DNA from 2 places in the Streptomyces sp. NPDC048106 genome. Region 2 is predicted to be linked to the other one. Evidence: riboswitches for the same ligand, from Rfam matches in the RefSeq annotation. Region 2 holds a riboswitch; the other holds the start of a gene.
The links. A riboswitch is a leader RNA that binds a small molecule or an ion and turns the genes downstream of it on or off. The one in region 2 is predicted to bind S-adenosylmethionine.
Positions count from the first base shown of each region.

Region 1 (3,400 bases), on a different contig from region 2:
GTGGCAACGACCTGTGGGCCACCCACTTCCACCTGTCGATCAACGCCGTGACCTGGTTCGTCCGGATCTTCTTCTTCGTCGGCCCGGTCATCATGTTCCTCGTCACCAAGCGGATCTGCCTCGGCCTCCAGCGCCGCGACCGCGACAAGGTGCTGCACGGTCGCGAGACCGGCATCATCAAGCGGCTGCCGCACGGTGAGTTCATCGAGGTGCACGAGCCGCTGAGCCAGGAGCAGCTGCACACGCTCACCGCGCACACGCAGTACGCGCCCGCCGAGATCGGCCCGCTGGTCGACGAGAACGGTGTCGAGCGCAAGGTGAAGGCCTCGGAGAAGCTCCGGGCGAAGATGTCCAACGCCTACTACGGCGAGGACAACCAGATCCCGAAGCCGACCACGGAGGAGTACAGGGAGATCACGAGCGGCCACGGCCACCACTGATCCCCGCGTCGCCACGCCACAGAAGGGCCCCGTCCGCACCCCGGACGGGGCCCTTCCCCGTGTCCGGGGCTCGATAAGGTGGTGAACGAGTTTCCACCATCGTGTACACCAAGGAGCGGCTGATGAGCGCTGTGACCCCCGCTGGCGGCGACACCGCGGCGGGCCGCTCCTGGCCCGCCCTGCTGAACGGCCTGCTGACCGGCGAGAACCTGTCCGCCGACGACACCGCGTGGGCGATGGACCTGATCATGCGCGGCGAGGCGACGGACGCCCAGATCGCCGGGTTCATGGTGGCGCTGCGCGCCAAGGGCGAGACCGTCGAGGAGATCTCCGGGCTCGTGCGCACCATGTACGAGCACGCGAACGTGATCGAGGTGCCGGGTCCGGCCGTCGACATCGTCGGCACCGGCGGCGACGGCGCCAAGACGGTGAACATCTCCACCATGTCCGCGATCGTGGTCGCGGGCACCGGCGCCAAGGTGGTCAAGCACGGCAACCGCGCCGCGTCCTCCGCCTCCGGCTCCTCCGACGTCCTGGAGAAGCTCGGCATCAACCTCCAGCTGACCCCGAAGCGCGTCGCCGAGGTCGCCGAGGAGGCCGGCATCACCATCTGCTTCGCGGTGAAGTTCCACCCCTCGCTGCGCCATGTCGCCGCCGCCCGCGGTCAGTTGGGCATCCGTACGACCTTCAACGTGCTCGGTCCGCTGACCAACCCGGCCAAGGTGCGCGCCCAGGCGGTGGGCGTCGCCGACCCGCGCATGGCGCCCGTGGTGGCCGGCGTCTTCGCCGAGCGCGGCAACTCCGCGCTGGTCTTCCGGGGCGACGACGGTCTGGACGAGCTGACCGTCACCGCCACCTCCCGGGTGTGGGTGGTGCGGGACGGCAAGGTCTCGGAGGAGGTCTTCGACCCGCGGGACGTCGGCATCGAGCTGGCCCCCGTGGAGGCCCTGCGCGGCGCGGACGCCGCGTACAACGCGGAGGTGGCCCGCCGGCTGCTGGACGGCGAGCGGGGCGCCGTACGGGACGCGGTGCTGCTGAACTCGGCGGCGGCCCTGACTGCCCTGGAGCCGGCCGACGCCCCGCTCACCGAGCAGTTGCGCGCGGGGATGGCGAAGGCCGCGGAGTCCATCGACTCGGGCGCGGCGAAGCGGTCCCTGGAGCGCTGGGTGGCCGCCAGCCACGCGTGACGGCCCCCGCTCGACGGTCGATCGTCCCGCGATCCGGACACGGGTTGCGGGACGTCGATCTTCTCGCGTACGTTCCGTACCAGGTCATGAGTGACAGTCATGAGGCCCCGGCCGACTGTCCGGCAACCCTCCGTCCGTGGCGGGGTGCCCCGGGTGAGGACCAGGCCGTAGGCAGCGAGGTCTACGGCAAGCGCGGATCCCTCGGACGCTTCCAGCGGCGTCGGGCCAGGGATCCTGGTCGTACGAGGGAGCCCCCCGTGAGCAAGCGAATGCGCTAGGGCCGCCGAGCCCCGCTTCCGCGCACCCTTTTCACCTTTTCCGTGCGCCGTCCCTTCGGCGTACGTCCTTCACGGGAGTCACCCCATGTCTGTCGCCACGCCTGTCTCCGCCGTTGCCGCCGACCAGTCGATCTGTCCGCCGCTGCCCGTTCTGGGGCGGGATGTCACCGTCCCGCTCGTCACCGGTGGCAGCATCACCTACGCGGCCCTCGACTACGCGGCCAGCGCCCCCGCCCTCCAGCGCGTCTGGGACGACGTGGCCGCCTACGCGCCGTACTACGGCAGCGTCCACCGGGGCGCCGGGTACCTCTCCCAGTTCTCCACCGACCTGTTCGAGAAGGCCCGCCGCACGGTCGCGGAGTTCCTCGGCTGCCGCGCCGACGACCAGGTGGTCTTCACCCGCTCGACCACGGACTCGCTGAACCTGCTGGCCCGGGCGGTCCCGGCCGGCTGCCGGGTCTTCGTCTTCGAGACCGAGCACCACGCCTCGCTGCTGCCCTGGCAGGACGCCCAGGTCACCTACCTGGACGCGCCGCGCAGCCCGCGGCAGGCCGTCGAGACGCTGGAGCGGGCCCTCGCCGACCGGGACCCGTACGGCCCGGCCCTGGTCTGCGTCACCGGCGCCTCCAACGTCACCGGGGAGCTGTGGCCGGTGCGCGAGCTGGCCGCCGCCGCGCACGCCCACGGCGCCCGGATCGTCCTGGACGCCGCCCAGCTGGTCCCGCACCACCCGGTGTCCCTGGTGGACCTGGACGTCGACTGGGTCGCCTTCTCCGGGCACAAGCTGTACGCCCCGTTCGGCGCGGGTGTGCTGGCCGGCCGCGCCGACTGGCTGCGGGACGCCGAGCCCTACCTCGCGGGCGGCGGCGCCAGCCGCCGGGTCGCCCGGCGCGCGGACGGGGGAGTGGAGGTGGAGTGGCACGAGGACGCCGCCCGGCACGAGGCGGGCTCCCCGAACGTCATCGGCGCCTACGCCGTCGCCTCCGCCTGCGCCGCCCTCACCGAGGCCGGCTGGGAGTCGCTGGTCGCCCGTGAGCGGTACCTGATCGACCGGGTGCGCACGGGTCTCGCCGGGATCCCCCAGGTCAGGGTCCTGTCGCTGTTCGGCGACGACGCCCCGCGGGTCGGCGTGATCTCCTTCGTGGTGGACGGCTGGAACAGCTCCCACTTCGCCGCCGCCCTCTCCGCCGAGTACGGCATCGGCGTCCGCGACGGCCTCTTCTGCGCCCACCCCCTGCTGCGCACCCTGCTCGGTACTGCCCCCGAGGCCCCGGCCGAGTGCGGCGCCCCGTCCCTGAACGCCATCCGCGCGAGCTTCGGCGCGGGCACCCCGGACGAGCACGTGGACCGCTTCGTCACCGCGGTACGACGGCTGGTGACCGAGGGCGCGCAGTGGACGTACCGGACGGAGGGCGGGCGCTGCGTCCCGGTGGCGTGAGCGGGTGACCGGCCGGTGGGGCGGCTTTCAGGCGGTCAGGAGTCCAGACCGATCGCG
Region 1 is NZ_JBEZND010000004.1:51,905-55,304, forward strand. It holds gene AB0927_RS04925 (cytochrome bc complex cytochrome b subunit) at 1-440, shown strand, start outside; gene trpD (anthranilate phosphoribosyltransferase) at 563-1,627, shown strand; SAM riboswitch class IV at 1,710-1,826, shown strand; gene AB0927_RS04935 (aminotransferase class V-fold PLP-dependent enzyme) at 1,991-3,343, shown strand; gene AB0927_RS04940 (Lrp/AsnC ligand binding domain-containing protein) at 3,379-3,400, opposite strand, start outside.
Region 1: it holds a riboswitch for S-adenosylmethionine, as region 2 does, so the genes downstream of both, AB0927_RS04935 (aminotransferase class V-fold PLP-dependent enzyme) here and thrC (threonine synthase) in region 2, are expected to answer to the same signal.

Region 2 (3,400 bases):
AAACACTCAAACCCACCGACCACTGCGGAAGCCGGTCGCCACGGGCCGCACCCGAGCTTTCACGCCACCCGGCGCCGGGCGTACTCCGCGATCTCCGTCATCGGCGGCCGCTCCTCGGTGTCCACCGTGTAGGTGCGCGGCTCGAAGCCGGACACGCCCCGCTCGAACTGGGTGAGCGCGGGGCGCACCAGGTGGCCGCGGGCCAGTCGTAGCTGGGCCGTGCGGTAGATGGCCGCCGCCATCCGGCCGAGCGCCTGCCCGTCCTGGTGCCGGTGCCTGCGCACGCCGACGTCCACCTGGGCCAGCGCGTCCAAGCCCACCAGGTGCAGGGCGTCCACCAGCATGCCCAGCTCCACGCCGTACCCGACCGGGAACGGCAGCTGTTCGAGGAGCGAGCGCCGGGCCGCGTACTCGCCGCCCAGCGGCTGCACAAAGCCCGCCAGTTGCGGCCAGTGCATGTTGAGCAGCGGACGCGCCATCAGCTCGGTGACCCGGCCGCCCTGTCCCGCCGTCCCGGCGAGCGGGCGGTCGTACATCGCCTTGACGAGCTGCACGTCCGGCTCGGTGAGCAGCGGGCCGACGATGCCGAGGACGAAGTCGGAGGAGAACTCCCTGAGGTCCGCGTCGACGAAGCAGATGATGTCCCCGGTGGCGACGAGCAGCGAGCGCCACAGCACCTCGCCCTTGCCCCGCACCGCGGGTATCCGGGGCAGGATCGCGTCCCGGTGCACCACCCGCGCGCCCGCCGCGGCGGCGACCTCGGAGGTGCGGTCGGTGGAGCCCGAGTCGATCACCAGCACCTCGTCGACGAGCGGCACCCGCTCCACCAGATCGCGCCGGATCGCCGCGACGATCTCGCCGACGGTCTCCTCCTCGTCGAGCGCGGGCAGGACCACGCTGATGGTCTGGCCGGTGCGCTGTTTGGCCGCCAGGACCTGGTGCAAGGGACGGTCGCGCACGGACCAGGAGCGGTTGCCCATCCAGCGCTCGACTTCTTCCAGCACGGTCCCCGGCTCCTCACGTTCGTCTCGCGGTACGGACGACTATCTCAACTCTCCAGGCCTTCGGTTACAGTCTTGAGCAACGCCGATGACCATCGCATGTCGGGGGTCGCGCGCGGACACCGCCGCATCTGGCGGACACAATCGAATACCGCTCATCCAGAGGGGCAGAGGGACACGGCCCGATGAAGCCCCGGCAACCCTCCAGCCGGTTCTCGTCTTCGAACGTTTCGACTTTTCGACGCTTCGAGCAGCGAGGCTCCCGGCTAGGGAAGGTGCCAATTCCGTCTCACGGCGAGGTGCGTCGTGAGGAAGATGAGGAGAAAGGGCCTCGCCTCCCATGGCTGTGCAGACAGTTGCAACCTCCGAAACTCCCACCGTCGATCTCGGTCCCGCCGCGGCGCTGAGCTGTCGCGAGTGCGGCCACCGCGTGCCGCTCGGCCCGGTCTTCGCCTGCGAGGAGTGTTTCGGCCCGCTGGAGATCGCCTATGACTTCTCCGCCTACGACACCGAAGAGCTGCGCAAGCTGATCGAGGGCGGCCCCGCCAACATCTGGCGCTACGCCCCGCTGCTGCCGGTCCCGGCCGACGTGGCCAAGAAGCCGAACATCAACCCCGGCTGGACCAAGCTCGTCCAGGCCGACAACCTGGCCCGCGAACTCGGCGTCACCGGCGGTCTGTACGTCAAGGACGACTCCGGCAACCCGACGCACTCCTTCAAGGACCGGGTGGTCGCCCAGGCCCTGGAGGCGGCGCGCGCCTTCGGCTTCACCACCCTGTCCTGCTCCTCCACCGGCAACCTGGCCGGCGCCGTCGGCGCCGCCGCCGCCCGCGCGGGCCTGCGCTCCTGCGTCTTCATCCCGCACGACCTGGAGCAGGGCAAGATCGTCATGGCCGCGGTCTACGGCGGTGAACTCGTCGGCATCGAGGGCAACTACGACGACGTGAACCGTTTCTGCTCCGAGCTGATCGGCGACCCGGCCGGCGAGGGCTGGGGCTTCGTCAACGTGAACCTGCGGCCGTACTACGCCGAGGGCTCCAAGACCCTGGCGTACGAGATCTGCGAGCAGCTCGGCTGGCGGCTGCCCGACCAGATCGTGGTGCCGATCGCCTCCGGCTCCCAGCTCACCAAGATCGACAAGGGGCTCCAGGAGCTGATCAAGCTGGGCCTGGTCGAGGACCGGCCGTACAAGATCTTCGGCGCCCAGGCCGAGGGCTGCTCGCCGGTGTCGACGGCCTTCAAGGCGGGCCACGACGTGGTGCGGCCCCAGAAGCCGGACACCATCGCCAAGTCCCTCGCCATCGGCAACCCGGCCGACGGCCCCTACGTCCTGGACATCGCCCGGCGCACCGGCGGCGCCGTGGAGGACGTGACGGACGAGCAGGTCGTGGCCGCGATCAAGCTGCTGGCCCGCACCGAGGGCATCTTCGCCGAGACGGCGGGCGGCGTGACCGTCGGCGTGACGAAGAAGCTCATCGAGAACGGCCTGCTCGACCCGGCGAAGACCACCGTCGTCCTCAACACCGGCGACGGCCTGAAGACCCTCGACGCGGTGGCCGGCACCGGCCTGACCGCCACCATCCGTCCGACCCTGGACTCCTTCCGAGAGGCTGGCCTCGCATGAGCGTGACCGTTCGCATCCCCACCATCCTGCGTACCTACACCGGCGGACAGGCCGAGGTCGCCGCCGAGGGCACCACCCTCGGCGAGGTCATCGAGAACCTGGAGAAGAACCACACCGGCATCGCCGCCCGCGTCCTGGACGACCAGGGCAAGCTGCGCCGGTTCGTGAACGTCTACGTCAACGACGACGACGTCCGTTTCGAGCAGGGCCTGGAGACCGTCACTCCGGACGGCGCGGGCGTCTCCATCATCCCGGCGGTGGCCGGCGGCTGCTGACCGGATGATCGATCATTACCTTGGGTAATGACGGTCACCGAAGGTGTCTAGGATTGCCCTCTCCGTGAGAGAAGCGGAGGGGGCAATTCTGTGTGATTGAGCGCGGTAGAGTTGGGGAACGCGCCCCCGAGCCATCGAGGGGGACCCCTCGATTCCCTTCCGCGGGCCCGATAAGAAGTAGCCAAAATGCACGGGCTTTCCGCGGCTTTTGCGTCTTTTACGGGGCCCGACTTGCCCTGAATTCAGATGAATTCTCCCCACATTCCGGATCGTTCGCGTCCAGAATTCTCGTCCAATTGACCTGTTGCAGACGGCAGTTGGACAGATACATTCAGCCGCGGTCGACGCGTTCCGGCGCACGCCCCCGCCGAATTGGGGGTGAGGTCTGACCCGGGTCCGCGAAGTGCGGATCTGTGCAAGGGCCAGTAATAGGGGAGTTAGGCATGGCTCAGGGCACCGTCAAGTGGTTCAACGCGGAGAAGGGGTACGGCTTCATCGCG
Region 2 is NZ_JBEZND010000056.1:34,232-37,631, forward strand. It holds gene AB0927_RS36890 (glucosyl-3-phosphoglycerate synthase) at 60-1,004, opposite strand; SAM riboswitch class I at 1,154-1,323, shown strand; gene thrC (threonine synthase) at 1,342-2,625, shown strand; gene AB0927_RS36900 (MoaD/ThiS family protein) at 2,622-2,900, shown strand; gene AB0927_RS36905 (cold-shock protein) at 3,344-3,400, shown strand, end outside.